Regions from separate parts of the Massilia violaceinigra genome, predicted to be linked through region 1. Evidence: predicted binding sites of a transcription regulator. Region 1 holds the regulator's gene; each other region holds the start of a gene.
What was found. The regulator FNR, encoded in region 1, switches genes on or off when oxygen is low (the NO sensors DNR and NnrR bind a similar motif). The targets are predictions, from matches to a motif close to TTGATNNNNATCAA.
Positions count from the first base shown of each region.

Region 1 (6,333 bases):
GCGGGGGAGAGCGGTCATGGCTGATTTCACCAGCGGTTTCTGGGACCTGTACATCATCGTCATCACGGTGCTGGCAATCCTTGGCTGCGGCGTGCTGCTGTGGTCCCAGTCGACCCACAAGGTCGAACCGGGCAGCGACGGCACCACCGGCCACGTGTGGGACGAAGACCTGACCGAACTCAATACGCCGCTGCCGCGCTGGTGGATGTGGCTGTTCTACATCACCATCGTGTTCGCGCTGGTGTACCTGGTGCTGTACCCGGGGCTGGGCAGCTACGCCGGCAAATTGGGCTGGAAGTCGAGCGGCGCCTACCAGGAAGAACTGGTCAAGGCCGATGCCGACTACGGTCCCCTGTTCGCCAAATACGCCAGCCAGGATCTGAAAGCGGTGGCGGCCGACCCGCAGGCGCACGCGATCGGCGAGCGCATGTTCCTGACCTACTGCGCGCAGTGCCACGGCTCCGACGCGCGCGGCAACAAGGGCTATCCCGACCTGACCGACAAGGACTGGCTGTACGGCGGCGAGCCTTCGGTGATCAAGGCGACCATCATGAAGGGCCGTAACGGCATGATGCCGCCGATGGGCGCGGCGGTCGGCTCGGAAGCCGATATCGAGAACGTGGCGCACTACGTCAAGAGCCTGTCCGGGCTGACCGCCGATCCGATCAAGGTCTCCTTCGGCAAGACGAAGTTCGGCGCCTGCATCGCCTGCCACGGCGCCGGCGGCGTCGGCAACCAGGCACTGGGCGCGCCCAACCTGTCCGACAAGGTCTGGCTGTACGGCGGCAGCGCCGAGACGATCATGGAAACGATCCGCAAGGGCCGCACCAACACCATGCCGTCCTTCCACGAGTTCCTGGGCGAATCCAAGGTCCACGTGCTGGCCGCCTATGTATGGAGCCTGTCCAACGATCCGGCGCCGGCGAGCCTGGCGGCGGCGCCCGGGGTGGCGCAAAAATGACAGAGGCCGCCGCCAAGCCGGTTGTGATCCGGATGTATGCCGCGCGCGAGGAAATCTATCCGCGCGAAGCGAAGGGGCGCTATGCCAGCTTGCGCTGGGCGTGCGTGTGGATCACCCAGTTGGTGTTCTACGGCTTGCCCTGGCTGAACTGGAACGGCCGCCAGGCCGTCCTGTTCGACCTCGGGGCGCGCAAGTTCTACATCTTCGGCATGGTGTTGTGGCCGCAGGACTTCATCTACCTGGCGGCGCTGCTGATCATCGCCGCCTACCTTCTGTTTCTCGTCACCGCCATCGCGGGGCGGGTGTGGTGCGGCTTTGCCTGTCCGCAGACGGTCTACACCGAGATCTTCATGTGGATCGAGCGCAAAATCGAAGGCGCGCGCAGCGCCCGCATCCGCCTCGACCGCCAGCCCTGGACCGCCGACAAGCTGGCACGCAAAACCGCCAAGCATCTGGCCTGGGGTGTGGTGGCGCTGTTTACGGGCTTTAGTTTCGTGGCGTACTTTGCCCCGGTGCGTTCGCTCCTGTCGAATATCGGCGCCTTTGCGCTGGGACCGTGGGAATGGTTCTGGATCGGCTTCTACGCGTTCGCCACCTACGGCAACGCCGGCTGGCTGCGCGAGCAGGTGTGCAAATATATGTGTCCGTACGCGCGCTTCCAGAGCGCCATGTTCGACAAGGACACCCTGATCGTCACCTACGACCAGGAACGGGGCGAACCGCGCGGCGCGCTCAATCCCAAGGCCACGCCGCAGGACGCGAAAAAGAAGGGCGATTGCATCGACTGCAATATGTGCGTGCAGGTGTGCCCGACCGGGATCGACATCCGCAAGGGCTTGCAGTACGAATGCATCGGCTGCGCCGCATGCGTGGACGCCTGCAACGGCGTGATGGACAAGATCGACCTGTCGCGCGGGCTGATTCGCTACTCGACCGACAACGCAATGGACAACAAGTGGTCGGCCAGGCGCATCGGCCAGCGCATCTTGCGCACCCGGGTGCTGATCTACACCGCGCTGCTGGTGCTGATCGTGGCCGGTTTCGGCACCGCGCTGGCGCTGCGCACGCCGCTCAAGCTCGATGTGATCCGTGACCGCGGCTCGATGGGGCGCGAAGTGGGCGACGGCATGATCGAAAACGTGTACCGCCTGCAGATCATGAATACCGCCGAAACCGGGCATACCTTCCGCATCAAGGTGTCGGGCATCGATTCGGTGCGCCTGGCCACGACCGACCAGGCCGTGCTCGATGGCGCCAGCACGCGCGCGGTGCCGGTGCGGGTGCAGGTCGAACGCAGCGCGGCGGCGCGCGGCGCGGCGGCGCCCGGATCGAACCACATCGAGTTCGAACTGACGGCGGTGGACGACCCGTCGCTCAGCGTGCGTGAAAAAGCCGTGTTCATCGTGCCAAAATAAAGCAAACAAGGAGACCCGCATGCAAACCGCCTCACCTCTGATTCCCTCCATCGGCCCGTGGTACAAGCACCGCTGGCCATGGCTCCTGATGCTCGGCCCCGCCATCGTGGTGGTGGCCGGCGTGAACCTTGGTTTCGTCGCCTACCGCGGCCAGGATGCGATGGTGGTCGACGACTACTACACGAAGGGCAAGGCGATCAACCAGGACTTGCGGCGCGACCGCGTGGCCAGCGCCATGCGCCTGGGGTTCGACGCGCGCTATGATCCGGCCACGGAAAGGCTGGCCGGTACCCTGACCAGCGGCGGACAGGCCTTGAGCGCGCCGTTCAGCATCCACCTGGCGCACGCCACCCAGCCGCAGAAGGACCGCAAGCTGGACGTGATTCCGGATGCGGCTGGGCGTTTTTCGGTGGCGTTGCCGCTGCTGGAACGGGCGCGCTGGCAGGTGGTGGTTGAAGGCGGTAAGCGTGACTGGCGTCTGGCTGCGGCCTGGCACTGGCCGCGCGAGCAGGCGCTGGCGATCAAGGCCGACGCTGCGGACCTTGCTCACTGACCGGGGGAGTGCAGATGCGACTTGCGATGAAAGTGTTGTGGCCCGCCTTCCTGGCGGCGATGCTGGCCGAAGGCTGCTTTTTTGCGCTGTTCGATCCGCGCGAGGCGCTGCATGTGGGCGACATCACGCTCTCGCCGATGGCGGCGTACACCATCGGCTTTTTCTTCTTCTGGACTTTTTGCGCGCTGGCCAGCATGCTGACCTACTATCTGGTCGTGGTGCCGGACGATCCGCATCCGCCGTTTTAGCCTGGATATTTTGTGCGCCGTGCCAAGGAGCGCGAGAGAGTTCGGGTCAAGTGGATGCCGCGCCATCGTCAAACACCGCCTGCAGGCTGGGCGCGTTGAGGCTGCGCTCGAACCACTGTTCAAGCTCTGCCTGAGTGGCCTGACCGATGCGTTGCGTTGCCGGCCCCGGCAATTCGCCGAACCGCTTGCGCAACAGGCTGCCCAGCGCCCCGCGTAGGGCAATGACTTGTCCTTCCGCCTTACCTTCCGCACACCCGTTTTGAAAGCCGATCTCCTCGATCTGCTCGGCGCACGTTGCAAGTTTGCCTCCCATGTCGGCATCCTCCTCCGCGCTATCAACCATAAACAATTCCGAATTGCCGGTTCCGCGTGCCAGCAAACCGTTTACCCATACCTGAATCGAGCGCCGCAGGCTGGCCTGGGGTGATTCCTTGAACCACGTCGTCAGCGCCGGCAAGACGTCTGTTGAGACCTCGGGCAAGAGTGAAAGTTCAAGCCGGAACAGCAGCGCCAGCACCCGCTCGAAGGCCGACAGGGCGACTTCATCGAGCAGCTTGAAGGAAGTGAAATCCGTGACCAGTTCGCGCACCCGTTCCGGGTGGGCGAACAGCGAGCGGTATCCGAGGTCGTGAGGGCGGGCATCGCGCATTGTGGCGAGCGCCCATGCCCCGCCTTTGCGCTGCCTCACGCGTGCGCGGCGGCGTACAGGCCGGAAGGATAAGGCAGGTAGCAGGATGTGGCGCGCGGGGAAGAGGAAAGCCCGTAATTATGTCCTGATAATTACCTGTGAACATTATTATCGCCTGTTGGAAAACTGATTCCCGCAGGCTTGTTGCGACTTACGCCATCGGGCTGCACTGCTCGGTGCCGGCGGCCAGCGCCTTGAGCATGGCCGGGTCGAGCAGGGTCATTTCGCGCTTGTCGACGCCGATCCAGCCCTGTTTCTTGAAGCGCGACAGCAGGCGGCTGATGCTTTCGATGGTCAGGCCGAGGTAGTTGCCGATATCTTCGCGCGACATGCGCAGCTGGAAACTGGTGGCCGAGTAGCCGCGCGCCGCGTAGCGTGCCGACAGGTTGACCAGGAACACCGCAAAGCGCTGCTCGGCCCGCATATTTCCCAGCAACAGCATCACATTTTGCTCGCGCGTGATTTCCTGGCTCATGATGCGGTGGAAATGGCGCAGCAGGGTGGGCACCTCGCCGAACAGTTCTTCCAGGCGTTCGAATGGAATCTCGCACACTTCGCTGTCTTCGAGCGCGACCGCGTCGCAATGGTGGCGGTCGCCGCTGATGGCGTCCATGCCCAGCAGTTCGCCGGCCATCTGGAAACCCGTGATCTGCTGCTCGCCGCCCGCATTGACCTGGTAGGTCTTGAAGTGGCCGAAGCGGATGGCGTACAGGTTGCGGAACGGCTCGTCCATCTGGTACAGGCGCTCGTCGCGCAAGACGCGGCGACGCTTGCCGATGATGTTGTCGAGTCGGGTGATATCGTCGTTTTCGAGTCCCATCGGCAGGCACAGCTGGTGCATGCTGCATCCCGCGCAGCTGGCCTTGAGCGCGGCGACGTTCAAAATGGCTGCGGGAACGAATGGAAGAGGCTGGGGCATAGGGGTCTGACGGTTTGTGGCTTGAGCCGTATGATACCCCAGTGGAACCATGGCAGGCAGGCTAATAGCGGCGCAGCTGCGGCATTTTCCCCAGTACAGATGCCCGAATGGCCATGGTGGCGTTGCATTATCTGCGCAGGCGTTGTGCAAGTCCCAACAGCGCCGACCAAAGAACAAGGGAAAGACCAATAGCGCCCGCCGATACCAGTTGTGCGGCACTTAATGGCGTGAAATGAAACACGGCCGCCAGCCCGGGCACGCAGATCACGACCAGCAGCGCGGCGAGGGCGTTCGCGGCGATCATCCACCGCACCCGGTTGGGCCGGCGCCGCCGATGAGGGGCGCGTCGGGGCGGCGAGGCGGCAGCAGGAACATGGGTTGGCGCGCGGCGTTCCATGCCCGTTGGAGAAGGCCAGGGCGGCAGGCGGCCGGCAGCGCGTTGGGGCCGTCCGCGGCGAGGCGGATCGTTCAAGATATCAATGACTTACCAGCAAGGCTTGATGTGGCACGAGCGTGCCGGGATCGGCTACTTAGCGCGGGCGGAAACGCACGTCGACGGTCGAGACCTCGCCCGTGATCTTGGCTTTCTTCGGCTTCTTGGGCTTTTTCAGCACCTCGCCGGCGGTGTTGGTCACCGGCACCCGGTGTTCGGGCGAGAAACCAGGCTCCTCGATCCGCTCCAGGGTCTGTTTGGTGAGGATTTCGATGGCGGCAAGCAACTGCACTTCGTCCGCGCACACCAGCGACACCGCCTCGCCCGAGGCGCCCGCGCGGCCGGTGCGGCCGGTGCGGTGAATATAATCCTCGGCCACGATCGGCAGGTCGAAATTGACCACCTGCGGCAAGTCGTCGATGTCCAGTCCGCGCGCGGCCACGTCGGTGGCCACCAGGATCTTCGCTTCGCCCGCCTTGAAACGGTCGAGCGCGCGCAATCTGGCCGGCTGCGGCTTGTCGCCATGGATCGAATCGGCCGCGATGCCCTGCGCCTGCAGGGTCTCGACCAGCTGGTCCACGCCCTTGCGCGTCTTGACGAACACCAGCACCTGGCCCCAGCGGTGCTTTTTCAGCAGATACAGGAACAGTTCCGGCTTGCGCTTCTTGTCGACCGGCACCACCCACTGGCGGATGCGCTTGACGGTGCTGTTGCGCGGACTGACCTCGATGCTCAGCGGGTCGATCAGCAGCTTGCCGGCCAGCGCGCGGATCTCGTCCGAAAAGGTGGCCGAAAACAGCAGGGTCTGGCGTTTTTTCGGGAGCGCGGCGAACACGGCGTCGAGCTCGCGCGAAAAGCCCAGGTCCAGCATGCGGTCCGCTTCATCGAGCACCAGCGTTTCGAGCTGGTCGAACTTGACCGCGTTCTGGCGGTACAGGTCGAGCAGGCGGCCGGGCGTGGCCACCAGCACATCGAGGCCCTTGCGCAGCTTCATCATCTGCGGATTGATGCTGACGCCGCCGTAGGCGACGTGGGTCCGCAGCGGCAAGCCGGCCCCGTAGGCACGGAAACTTTCGTGCACCTGTTCGGCCAGCTCGCGGGTGGGCACCAGCACCA
Region 1 is NZ_CP024608.1:6,177,283-6,183,615, reverse strand. Features, by position in the region: gene CR152_RS26565 (cbb3-type cytochrome oxidase subunit 3) at 1-24, shown strand, start outside; gene ccoP (cytochrome-c oxidase, cbb3-type subunit III) at 17-961, shown strand; gene ccoG (cytochrome c oxidase accessory protein CcoG) at 958-2,376, shown strand; gene CR152_RS26550 (FixH family protein) at 2,396-2,929, shown strand; gene CR152_RS26545 (hypothetical protein) at 2,944-3,177, shown strand; gene CR152_RS26540 (hypothetical protein) at 3,224-3,826, opposite strand; gene fnr (fumarate/nitrate reduction transcriptional regulator Fnr) at 4,017-4,784, opposite strand; gene CR152_RS33295 (cation transporting ATPase C-terminal domain-containing protein) at 4,912-5,181, opposite strand; gene rhlE1 (RNA helicase RhlE1) at 5,315-6,333, opposite strand, start outside.

Region 2 (6,333 bases), 4.0 Mb from region 1:
TATCTGATTCCCACCAATTACAGCCATTTGGCCACCCAGGTAGCGCTGGACTGGCTGTTTGCCCCTGTCCGGCGCGCCGCGCGCCGCGTCAATTCTCACCAAATATTGCCTTAAGCACAAATTTAATTGAGCCTGAGTTCTACTGGTTGAGCGAATGTCAACACTTAGGTGTATGATGCACGCCTATGCTATGGCAGCCGCATATTCGGTCTGTTTTTGGCATCACCGCATACTTAATTGACTGTAAAGACAGCGCACTGGCGAATATGCCACGGTGCGAATTTGGAAAGATAGAAGAACATGACCAATCGCAGATTTCCGGAAGATCCTACCTACGATCCGAACAAAGTGCTCGATGCCATCATTGAACGCTTGCAGCTCAAAAACGACGCAGCCCTGTCGCGCGCGCTTGAAGTGGCGCCGCCCGTGATCAGCAAAATCCGCCATCGCACCTTGCCGATTGGCGCGACGATCCTGCTGCGCATGCATGAGATCAGCGATTTCAGCATCCGCGAATTGCGCGCGATGATGGGCGTGCCGGCGGTGAGCATCACGATCAACGCCTGAGGCGGCCCAAAAGAAAAGGGGCACCGTGTGCCCCTTGATTGGATATCCGGCGCCCCGTTCAGCGGGGCTTGAGCAGCCTTCCCGGCACGGATTGCCGGTGCGATGCTGCTCCTTGCGGTACTGCGGCACATGCTGTTGCGATCGTATCCGTTGCCGCGGGGCGGGGACTGCGGTCCCGCCGGCGCGCGGATGATTGCCCACTGCTGGTCATGCGTCGCGGTGAAACGCTCAGACTGACTGCCGTGCGCCCTGGGCGATCGCTTGCAGCAGTTCGCGTGTGGCTGCGCTCACCACCAGTGTATCGCTGTCATCCGGTTCACTGATTTTTGTGCACCATGCCGCCTGGGGCGTGGCGGACGTCACCTTCGTACACCATGCCGCGCTGACTGACGTTGCGCTGGTCCGCGTGCACCATGCCGACTTGGCTGCTTCCGTATTGGTCCTCGTGCACCATGCCGACTTGGCCGCATCCGTATTGGTCCTCGTGCACCATGCCGACTTGGCGTCGGTGGATACCGTGCGTGTGCACCATGCCGACTTGGCTGCTTCCGTATTGGTCCTCGTGCACCATGCCGACTTGGCCGCTTCCGTATTGGTCCTCGTGCACCATGCCGCCTTGGTGTCGGTGGACACCGTGCGTGTGCACCATGCCGACTTGGCCGCTTCCGCATTGGTCCTCGTGCTCCATGCCGACTTGGCGTCGGTGGAGACCGTGCGTGTGCACCATGCCGACTTGGCGCTGTCGGCACTGGTCCTCGTACACCATGCGGCCTTGGTTTCAGCCGACACCGTGCGTGTGCACCATGCCGATTTGGCGCTGTCGGCGCTGGTCCTCGTGCACCATGCGGCCTTGGTGTCAGCCGACACCGTGCGTGTACACCAGGCGGATTTGGCATGGTCCTCCGACACCCGTGTGCACCACGCCGACTTCACTTCTTCAGTAATGGCGCGCGTGCACCATGCCGACTGCGCAGCGGCTGCTTCCATTGGCGCGGCGGCTTCGGTGGTGCGCGTGCACCATGCCGACTGCGGGGCGGCTTCCACCGGCGCGGCGGCTTCAGCGGTGCGGGTGCACCAGGCCGCGGCGCGCTGGCCGTAAGGCTCGTCGAACGTGCTTTCATACAGGTCACGCATTTTATTGCCGCAATCCTGCAGGTACTGCGTATCTTCCGCTTCGCCGCTCATGCCCACATACGGATAGTGGTGCAGGAAGTAGCCGAACGCGTGCTCGCAATCCTTCGCGTACTTCATGGTGTCCAGAATATGGTAGTGCCAGAAGATGTCGACTTCAATCATCGGTGCGGTTTCGTGTTCCGGGAACATCTTCATCAGATACAGAAAGCGCCGATACTCCACTTCCACCGCATCGGCTTTTTCCTGCGACCAGCCTTCGCCGGAATCGGCATGGGTAAGCTTGAATTTGATTGGATCCAGATCGAGTTCCGAAATTGCGTTGATTGCGTCGTTGTTCATCATGATTAAGCCTCTTTTTTAGAGTGTGATTGGTTTATGTGACTACATCCCTGTTTGAATCTGCGGATACTACGGCTGCTGCAAAACGACTGACTCTTTCATTTCTTCAGGTAAATCAATTGCCCGATTACATTGATTTCCGTTACTGTTTGAGGATGTTGCGCCGGTCCAAACTCAGCTTGTTGACTTAGCTCAATGATCATTTCGGGCAATTCCTAGTGCATCGCGGATGCACTGACTGTGCCGCAGGTCATTCAGGAGGATTCTGTTTAGGACAATGCCCGTCGTCATCAGACAAACGCGGCATGCGATTCACTTTTGCCGGCCACTGCCCCGGACGGGCCGCCGCGCGAAGGTTCGTTGTGCAAGGGCACGCTCACGCACACCGTGGTGCCGTCGCCGCCGTTGCTGGAAATGGAGAACGAACCGCCGAGGATGCTGATCCGCTCTTCGATGCCGACCAGGCCGAACGAGCCGACCTTGGCCCGTTCGCCAGCCTGCAGGCCGATGCCGTTGTCGGTCACCGTCATCGACAGGCGATTGCCGTTGAGCTTGAGTTCAACCCGGACCCTGGTCGCTTGCGCATGGCGCACGATATTGCTCAGCGATTCCTGCAGGATGCGGAAGAAGGCCGTGGCGGCGTGGTCGCTGAGCGCCACTTCCTTCGGTTCATCGATCAGCTCGCAGGCGATGCCGGTACGGCGCTTGAATTCGGCGATCTGCCACTCCACCGCCGCCGACAAGCCCAGGTCCAGCACGTTCGGACGCAGGTCGTTGATGATCTGGCGCACGCTCTTGATGGTGGCGTCGATTTGCTGCAGGGTGGAGCGGGCGCGCGCATGCAGGCGCGGATGGCGCTCGCGCGTGCGCGAACTGAGCATGTCCGCTTCGATGCGCAGCGCCAGCAGGTTTTGCCCGAGGTCATCATGGATTTCGCGCGCGATGCGCTTGCGCTCGCCTTCCTTGATCTGGTCGGCATGGGCCGCCAGGCGGCGCAGGTTCTGGTGCGACAGCTGCAGCTTGGCCTGGCTGTCGCGCAGTTCGCGCGTCATGCCCTTGGCCATCTTGATCGCGCGCCGGCGCGACGAGGTCAGCGCATGGAACAGCGCGTACAGGAGCATCGAGCTGATCGATCCGGCCATCATCGCCAGCCACGGCGCGAATTCCTCGAAGCCCGTGTACAGCTCGGTGGCGGCCACGCTGAAGGTGGCATCCCACTGGCGCCCGTTGAAGTCGATCGGCAAGGTGGCGCTGAAGCGGGCCGGCGCCAGCAGAGACGGCAGCACGGTCTCGCCGGCGCCGCCGGTGTCGAACAGCACGCGCCCGCGCCGCATGTCGGGCCCAATGGCATTGTCGACCAGCATCATGCGCACATTCCTGATCGGCACGTCGTCGATCACGCCCTGCACCAGTTTCTGCACGCTGAACGCAATGCCGACCGTGCCGATGTAGGCAGCGCGCCGCTGCGCCACCGTGGCGGTCGGCGCAAGCGGGCGGTACACCGGCAGGCGCATGCCCAGTCCGGTGCGGTTCGGTCCCGAGATGAAGGCGATCGGCAAGCCGGAGGTGAACAGCTTGCCCGTATCGCGCAGATTGGCCAGCGTGTCGATGATCAGCGGATTGGCGAACATGTCGTAGCCCAGCGTCGCGGCCCAGCGTTCTTCCGGCTCGACGAAGGTGACCACGGTGTAGGAGGGGCGGCGGCCGGGCGGCGTGATGGTGAAGTCTTCCAGCACCGTGCCATCGGCTGCGCGTTCGCTGCGCATGCGCTGCAGATAGGCCTCGCGGTCGGCGTCGAGCAGCAGCTGGGCGAAATTGATGTTCTCGATGGCGGGAAAGTTTTTCGCCAGTCCCAGTCCGCGCACGTAGCCGTGGAACTGGCGGCGCGTGAGCGGCTCGCTGATCTGGAATACGCTGACCGTGCCGCGCAGCACGTCGGTATACGATTTGATGCGGGCGCTGATGGTATTGCGGGCGTTCTGCGCCAGGCCGGCGAAACGGGTGCGCGAGTCCGCTTCAATAGAATTGGCGGTCGCAAAGTAAAGCACCATGCCGACCGCCAGCGAGAAGGGCAGGCCAACCCACAGGGCAGGACGTGCCGTCGAGAATGTTTTTAGAGTTGTCTTCAAAGTAAGCATTGCGCGTTGCATTCCTTTCGGTACCCGCAAATGGCGATGCATTGTTTGATCTACATTAACCGGAAGTTTGTTGTCAGAATACCTAGTGACCCTGCTAGGTATGGATATCGGAAAAGTCTGAATATAGAAAGAATCCCGCCACAGCAGTCACCGGGGCGGGATTCGGGGGGGCGAAAATGTCGCGTTTAGGCAACGTTTATTTGACCCAGCTATCTTTCAAAGTGGTAACTCTGTTAAATACCGGCTTCCCTGGCGTGGAGTCGACGCGGTCGGCGACGAAGTAGCCATGGCGTTCGAACTGGAAGCGCTGGTCCGCTTCGGCCGCGCTCATGCCCGGCTCCAGGTAGGCGGTGACCACCTCCAGGGCGTTCGGATTGAGGAACGGCTTCCAGTCGCGTCCGCCCGCATCCGGCTGCGGCTCGGTGAACAGGCGGTCGTACAGGCGCACTTCCGCTTCCAGCGCGGTGGCAGCGCTGACCCAGTGAATGTTACCTTTGACCTTGTACGTGTTCGAACCTTCGGTACCCGATTTGCTGTCTTCGAAATACTTAACGTGCACGGCGGTAACGTTGCCCGCAGCATCTTTGTCGTAGCCGGTGCACTCGGTAACGTAGCCGTGGCGCAAGCGCACGCGGCTGCCGGGGGCGTCGCCGATCGGCGGGAAGTACCGGAAGTATCCCTTGCTCGGCACCTCCATGAAGTCATCCTGCTCGATCCACAGTTCGCGCGTGATCGGGAAGGTGCGCAGGCCGCGCTCCGGAAAGTGCGGGTGCACCGGCGAGCTGCATTCGACCGACTCGCCTTCCGGGAAGTTGTCGATGATCAATTTCAGCGGACGCAGCACGGCGGTGGCGCGCGGCGCTTTCGGGTCGAGGTCGTCGCGCAGGCAGCCTTCCAGCGTGCTCATGTCGATCCAGCCGTCGGCCTTCGAGACGCCGATGCGCTCGCAGAACAGCTGGATCGCTTCCGGCGTGTAGCCGCGCCGGCGCAGGCCGACGATGGTCGGCATGCGCGGATCGTCCCAGCCCGTCACGATGCCTTCGTCGACCATGTCGCGCAGCTTGCGCTTGCTGGTGACGACGTAGGTCAGGTTCAGGCGCGCGAATTCGTACTGGCGCGGCACCGGCTGCTTGAAGAAGCCGCCTTCGGCCAGGGTCGCCAGCAGCCAGTCGTAGAACGGGCGGTGGTCCTGGAATTCGAGGGTGCAGACCGAATGGGTGATGTTTTCCAGCGCGTCCGAAATCGGGTGCGTGAAGTCGTACATCGGATAGATGCACCAGGCGTCGCCCGTGCGGTGATGGTGCGCGTGGCGGATCCGGTAGATGGCCGGGTCGCGGTTGGTCATGTTGGGCGAGGCCATCGAATCGGCGGCCATCTTGATGCGCAGGATGTGCTCGCCGTCTTTGTACTTGCCGGCTTTCATGTCACGGAACATCGCCAGCGATTCTTCCGGCGCGCGGTCGCGGAACGGCGAATTGACGCCCGGCGTGCCGAAGTTGCCGCGGTTCTTCTTGATGTCGTCGGCGCTCTGGCTGTCCACGTAGGCGTAGCCGGCCGTGATCAGGTACTCGGCCATCAGGTACAGGCGCTCGAAATAGTCGCTCGCGTAGTACAGGTGGCTATCGCCGTTCTGTTCCCAGCTGAAACCGAGCCACTTGACGCTGTCGATGATGGTGTCGACGTATTCCTGTTCTTCCTTGGCCGGATTGGTATCGTCGAAACGCAGGTTGCAGCGGCCCTGGTAGTCGCGCGCCAGGCCGAAGTTCACGCAGATCGATTTGGCGTGGCCGATGTGCAGGTAGCCGTTGGGCTCCGGCGGGAAGCGGGTAATAACTGGAGGCAAGCCCTCGCGGGCGTGGGTGCCGGCGGCCACGTCGTTCTCGACGATGGCACGCAGGAAGTTCGGCGACGGGGCATTCGCAGCCGGCGCCGCAGTGTTTTTTTCGTTGCTCATGGAGAGATGCTTTGCGAATGATAAGGTTGTGTCATTTTAACGCAAATAGGTGTGTATCCAATTCCGAATAGGCGTGGGTCAGACTCGAAGCGTGGCATGTATTGGTACCGGCACCCGCGTTCCGCCCGGCCGATGCCGTTCTATAGGATAATCTCGCTTTACAGTTTCGGCAGCAGGAGTTTCCCGTGGACAATTTATACA
Region 2 is NZ_CP024608.1:2,129,715-2,136,047, forward strand. Features, by position in the region: gene CR152_RS09565 (hypothetical protein) at 1-114, shown strand, start outside; gene CR152_RS09570 (hypothetical protein) at 301-567, shown strand; gene CR152_RS09575 (glycine-rich domain-containing protein) at 796-2,043, opposite strand; gene CR152_RS09580 (sensor histidine kinase) at 2,331-4,178, opposite strand; gene CR152_RS09585 (glutamine--tRNA ligase/YqeY domain fusion protein) at 4,375-6,132, opposite strand; gene CR152_RS09590 (DnaJ domain-containing protein) at 6,318-6,333, shown strand, end outside.
Region 2: the regulator FNR is predicted to act here: its motif matches at 2,223-2,236, upstream of CR152_RS09575 (glycine-rich domain-containing protein).

Region 3 (6,333 bases), 3.0 Mb from region 1:
AACAGCTTTTCGCGCGAGCCTTCCATGGACGGCGGATGCAGCGCGCGGATGCCTGCAAACTCGGGCTCCAGTTCCATCAGGTCGTAGAAGCGGTCGACCATTTCACGCACGCGCGCTTCGCCACCGATGACGTCATACAGGGTTTGTGGTTCACTCATGCCGCCATGATAGCGCAGCGGGCGCGCCGCTGTCAGACCAGTGTGAGGCGGCGCAGGCGCCGCGTGGATGGCCAGCTGTCCATGCCGACTTCAAGACGCATGTCGGCGCAGGCGTCGAGCAGGCGCGCGCACTGCGCGTTCGTCAAACCGCTGTTGAGCGTGAGGCGCACCAGCGAGCGGTTCTTGGCGGTGGCCGGCGCGCAGAATACGGCGCCGTGGATGCCGCGCCGCTCGAGCGCCTTGCGCAGCGCCAGCGTGCGCGGTTCGGGACCGGCTTCGAGCGCGACGATCTGTTCGCTGCCGTCGTCTACGTTGTAGCCGAGGGCGCGCAGGCCTTCCCTCACCGTGCGCGTGGTGCGCGCCAGCGCGGCGCGGCGGCCATCGGCGCCGGCGATGAAGTCGAGCGCCGCGTCGAACCACGCCAGTTCGTGCTCCAGCAGGCAGGAGCTGAAAATCGCCGGGCGCGAGGCCGACAGGAAGTAACCCTTGAAATGGCTGGAACAGGTAATGAAGCCGGCGCGCCCGGCAAAGCTCTTGGCCAGCGAGGCGGTGCGAAAGTGCACCTGCCCGCTCAGTCCCAGCGCCGCCACCAGCCCGGCACCGCGCGGGCCGTGGGTGCCGAGCGAATGCGATTCGTCGACCACCAGGATGCTGCCGCTGTCGGCGGCGATGCGCGCGACCTGGGCTAACGGTGCCACGCTGCCGTTGGTGCTGTAGAGCGCATCGACGACGATCACGCCGGGACCGTGCTTGCGTACCTGGCGCTCCAGGTGCGCCGCGTCGTTATGCAGGAACGGCAGCGCCGTGGCCTGCGCCGACTGCACGCCTTCCCACAGCGAGGCGTGCGCCATCATGTCGAGATAGACCGGCACGCCCGGCCCGGCGATGGTCTGCAGCAGGCCGACGTTGGCGGCCCAGCCGGACTGGGTCAGCACCCCGTCTTCGGCGCCCATGAACGCGGCTAGCTTCGCTTCCAGCCGGTGCTGGGCGCTGCCCTGCTGCAGGAATACCGACGACATCAGCATGCCCGCCTGGTTCCTGACGAGGCAGCGCGCCTGCGCCTCCAGCAACGCCGCTTCGCCGGAAATGCACAGGTAATCGTTGCTCGCCAACATGATCGCGCCGGGCTGGGGCGGCGTCCAGACATGCAGATGTTCGCCGCCCAGCAACTGCGCGACCCGGGTCACGTAATGCTCATCCATGCGGCCGGTGACGAAGGAGGGCATGGCCAGTTCGGCGCGCACGGCAGACGAAATTTGATCGGCAGCAATAGACATGAATTCTCCTTGGAAAAATTATCCATTCTCTGCCGCCCTTCCTTGACATTCCTGCAACATCGATGGAGCTTGACATAGATCAAATTGCAAAATATCAACATAGGTCAAGATTGTCATTTCCAGCCCACCACTGCGACTCCGGAAACCTTTCCATGATGTTTGCCAGCGCCCCCGCCCCGTTTTTCACCGACCGTCTGCGCGAATTGATCCTCCATTGGCTGCTGCGATGGCTGGTCCACAACGAGCGTCACCACGCCCATGCGGCCGGACGCTTCATCGTGCTGGCGTGGATCGGCTTCCTGGGCATGCCGGCCTATTATTCGATCTGGACTTACTGGTTCCCGCAGGAGTTCGAGAGCCTCACGCTGCGCCTGATCGGCGCGGCCCTGTGCCTGCCCGCGCTGGCCCCCGGACGCCTGCTGCGCGGGCGCTTCGTGAATGCCTATCTGTTCATCGCGGTGACCTATGTGCTGCCGTTTCAGTTCGCGTTCATGTACCTGATGAATCACGGTTCGGCCGTGTGGAGCCAGTCGCTGCTCATCGCGCTGACGGTGCTGTTCCACTTTCGCACGCGCCTGGCACTGAGCGCCTGCGCCACCGGCAGCGTGCTGGCCTGCGCCCTGTTCGCGCTGGTCGGCGAGCCGGCGTTCATGCTCAGCCCCACGGTGCTGGAACAGCTGCCGATCTACGCCTTCACCATCGTCGCGGTATCGGTGGCCAAGGCCGGGCGCGGGGCGCTGGCGCGCGAGAAGCTGGCCGGCATGGCGCACGGCCTGGCCAGCGTGTCGCACGAACTGCGCACGCCCCTGATCAGCGTCGAGGCCAATGTGCGCGGCATCCACCGCCGCATCACGCCGCCGGCCCAGGCCAGCGAGGCGGACTGGCAGGCGATGGCAGACGCGATGGCGCGCATCCAGTACGAGGTGCGCCACATGAACCACATGATCGACCTGTTCCTGCTGTCGGCCAGCGCGGTCGAGCAGCAGCTCGAAGCGACCGAGGAAGTGTCGATGCGCGAGGTGGTCGAGTCGGTGATCCGGCGCTATCCGTTCGCGGCGCAGTCGCAGCGCGATGCGGTCAGCGTCGACATCCGCACCGACTTTCGCTTCGCCGGCAAGCACGAGCTGTCGGTCGTCATTTTGCTCAACCTGCTGCGCAACGCGCTCAAGGCACTGCACCGGGCCGGCAAGGGACGCATCCGCATCGTCGTCGACGGCCGTCCCGACACGCCGCGCCTGCTGGTGATCGATACCGGCTGCGGCATCGCGGCGCGCAACCTGCCCATGATCTTCCAGCGCTTCTATTCGTATCCACCCAGTTCCGGCGCCGGCATCGGCCTGGCCCTGTGCAAGGACATCATCGATGCCTGGCAGGCCAGCATCCGTTGCGTCTCGCGCGAGCTTGGCTACACCATGTTCGTGCTCGAATTCCCGCGCGTGCCCGCGCCGCCGCCTCCGCATTGACCCCATCTGAAAGGCTCAGCATGCCCTTGCCGATTTATAGCCATCCCAGCCTGACCGTCCTGATCGACGACAGCGACAGTTTCCTGAAAAGCGTCGCCTTCCAGCTCGATCCGGCGCTGGCCAGCAAATGTTTTGCCGACACCAGCAGCGCGCTGGCCTGGATCGGCGCCCACGGCGAGCCCCAGCCGGGCCGGCTGGCGGCCAGCTACGATACCTATCCCGGGCCGATGGAGGGCTGCAACGTGGCCTTCGACATCGAGCAGATCCACCGCATCAGCTTCGAGCCGGAGCGCTTCATGACGCCGTCGGTGGTGGTGGTCGATTATTCGATGCCGCAGATGGATGGGCTGGAGCTGTGCGAGGCGCTGCGCCACCTGCCCTGCAAGAAGATCCTGTTTACCGGCGTGGCCGACGAAAAGGTGGCGGTCGACGCCTTCAACCGCGGCCTGATCGACCGTTACATCAAAAAGAGCGATGACGGTGCGCTCGACAAGCTCGAAGCCGAAATCGTGTCGCTGCAGCAGGCGTATTTCGCGGCCCGTTCCGACCCGCTGCGCGACCTGCTGGAGCTGCACAACCACAGCTTCCTGAGCGACCCGGCGTTTTCCGCGGTGGTGCGCATGGTGGCGGACCAGCACGGGATCGTGGAACACTATCTGTATCCGAATCCGGCCGGCATCCTGCTGTACGATGCGCGCGGACGCGCCCAGCTGATGGTGGTCGAAACCGAGGCCGGGATGGACGCGCACTACGAGGTCGGTTGCGACAACGACGCGCCGCCGTCATTCCTGCAGGCGGTGCGCGAGCGCTGCATCGTGCCGTATTTTCGCGAGGGCGACGGCATGTATGCGCGCGATTTCGCCAAGAACTGGCACCGCTGGACCGCGCCCGCGCAGCGCTGCCGCGGGGCGCAGACCACCTATTACTGGGCACTGTTCCCGCTGGCGCCGGGCGAGCTGGAACAGCCAGCCCACCCGTTCGAGGCCTTCCTGCGCGAGCGCGAGCACGAGACGGCGGCGCCTTGAGGCGAGCGTGTCTAGGTGCCGCGCAAGGTCTGCAAGGGCGGCTGGCGCAGCACATTGCGCAGCCCGAGCCAGCCGCCGATGATGGCGCACAGTGCGCCCACCACCAGACCGGCCAGCCACACCATCGGACTGAAGGTCCAAGGGAACTTGAACTGATAGGTGGCCAGCGCCCAGCCCAGCGCGGCCGCGCCCGACGCGGCCAGCAGACCGGCCAGTCCGCCCACCAGCGAGAACTCGATCCACTGCGCGCGCGAGAGCTGCTTGCGGGTGGCGCCCAGCGCGCGCAGCAGGCCGGACTCGCGGGTGCGCTCGTCCTGCGAACCCATCAGGGCCGCGTACAGCACCAGCACCCCGGAGGCCAGGGTGAACATGAACAGGAATTCGACCGCGGTCACCACCTGGTCCAGCACTTCCTGCAACTGGCGGATGATGCCGCTCACGTCGATCACCGTCAGGTTCGGGTAATCGCGCGTCAGGGCGTTGGTGAATCCGCTTTGCGCCGGCGGCAGGTGGAAGGCCGTCATGAAGGTTTGCGAGGTTTTCTCCATCGCGGCCGGGTTGATGATGACGAAAAAATTCGCCCGCATCGAGCCCCATTCCAGCTTGCGCAGGCTGGTCACCTTGGCGTCGACCACGGTGCCGCCGACGTCGAAGCGCATGCTGTCGCCCAGTTTCAGGCCCAGCGTCTTGGCGATGCCCTGCTCGACCGAGGCTTCGGCCACGCCCGGCGCATCCTTGTACCACTGGCCGGCCACGATCTGGTTCGAGGCCGGCATGTCGATCGTGGTCGAGAGGTTGAATTCGCGCTCGGCCAGGCGGCGCGCATTGTCGTTGTCGTAGCTGGCGGCGGTGATCGGCTTGTCGTTGACGGCGGTCAGGCGCCCGCGGATCATCGGGAACAGCTGCGCTTCGCTGACCTTGGCGGCGGCGATGCGCTGGGCCACGTCGTTTTTCTGGTCGGGCAGGATGTTGATGATGAAGCGGTTCGGCGCGTCCGGCGGCGTGGCGCTGCGCCAGGCCGTCATCAGGTCGCCGCGCACCACGGTCAGCAGCAGCAAGGCCATCAGGCCGAGCGCGAGCGAGACCACCTGCACGATGGTGGCGCCCGGGCGGCGCTGCAGCGAGGTGACGGCGAAGCGCCAGCTCTGGCTGTCGATCGCGCCGCGCAGCGTCTTCAGAAACGCCAGGCCGCCCCACGCCACCAGCGCGAAGACGGCAAAGCCGCCCAGAAAGCCCGCCGCCGTGGACAGCGCCAGGGTGACGTCGCCCGCCTGCCACAGCATCAGGCCGACGAACACGATCAGGCCCAGGCCGTACGTGGCCAGCGCCATCGGCTTGGGCGCGGCCTGTTCGCGCCGGATCACGCGGTTGTGCGGCACATTGCGCAATTGCAGAACCGGCGGCAGCGCGAAGCCGACCAGCAGCAGCATGCCGGTGGCGATGCCCTGCAGGGCGGGCAGGAAGGAGACCGGCGGCAGGTCGGTGCTGAGCATGGACCCGATCAGCTGCATCAGCACGTAGTGGCCGCCGAAGCCGACCAGCACCCCGAGCGCGCTGCCGACCAGGCCGACCAGGGCGAATTCGATCAGGTACAGCATGGTGACCTGGTTTTGCGTCAGGCCGAGGCAGCGCAGCATGGCGCAGGCGTCCAGGTGGCGCAGCATGAAGCGGCGCGCGGCCATGGCCACGGCGACCGCCGCCAGCATGGCCGAGAGCAGGCCGACCAGCGACAGGAAGCGGTCGGCGCGGTCGAGCGTGGCGCGCATTTCGGGGCGGCCGTTTTCGAGCGATTCGACGCGTACGCCGCGCACCTTGTCGGCGTCGATGCGCGCCGTGATCCATTCTTCGAATGCCTTGACGCTCTTGGTGTCGTTGTTCGATGGGGCGCTCACCTGCAGGCGGTAGGTGACGCGCGAACCGTTGTCGATCAGGTTCGTCGCCGCAAGGTCGGCCAGGGACAGCATCACGCGCGGCGAAAAATTGGCGAACGAGGGGCCGCGGTCCGGTTCCGAGGCGATCAGCTGGGCGATCGTGAATTCCTTGTCGCCCACGCGAATGCGGCTGCCGACGCCGGCCTTGAGCGCGGTGAGAATATTCGGGTCGACCCACACCGTGCCCGCTGCGGGCGTGGTGTCGGTCTTGTCGCCCAGCGCGGCGCTGGCTTGATCCAGGCTGGTGGTGATGCGCAGCTGGCCGCGCAGCGGATAGCCGGGCGAGACGGCCTTGATCGCCGCCAGCTGCGAGACCGACTGATCGCCCTCGCCCGCCTGCGCCATGCTGGGGAAGGTCACCGTATCGGCCAGCACCAGGCCGCGCTTGACGGCTTCGGCGCGCCAGGCGGGATCGAGCGGCTGGTCGGCATTGACCAGCAGGTCGGCGCCGAGCAGCTGGTGCGCATCGCGATTGAGGC
Region 3 is NZ_CP024608.1:3,203,991-3,210,323, reverse strand. Features, by position in the region: gene CR152_RS14515 (group II truncated hemoglobin) at 1-158, opposite strand, end outside; gene cqsA (alpha-hydroxyketone-type quorum-sensing autoinducer synthase) at 191-1,435, opposite strand; gene CR152_RS14505 (sensor histidine kinase) at 1,588-2,898, shown strand; gene CR152_RS14500 (response regulator) at 2,919-3,923, shown strand; gene CR152_RS14495 (ABC transporter permease) at 3,935-6,333, opposite strand, start outside.
Region 3: the regulator FNR is predicted to act here: its motif matches at 1,505-1,518, upstream of cqsA (alpha-hydroxyketone-type quorum-sensing autoinducer synthase).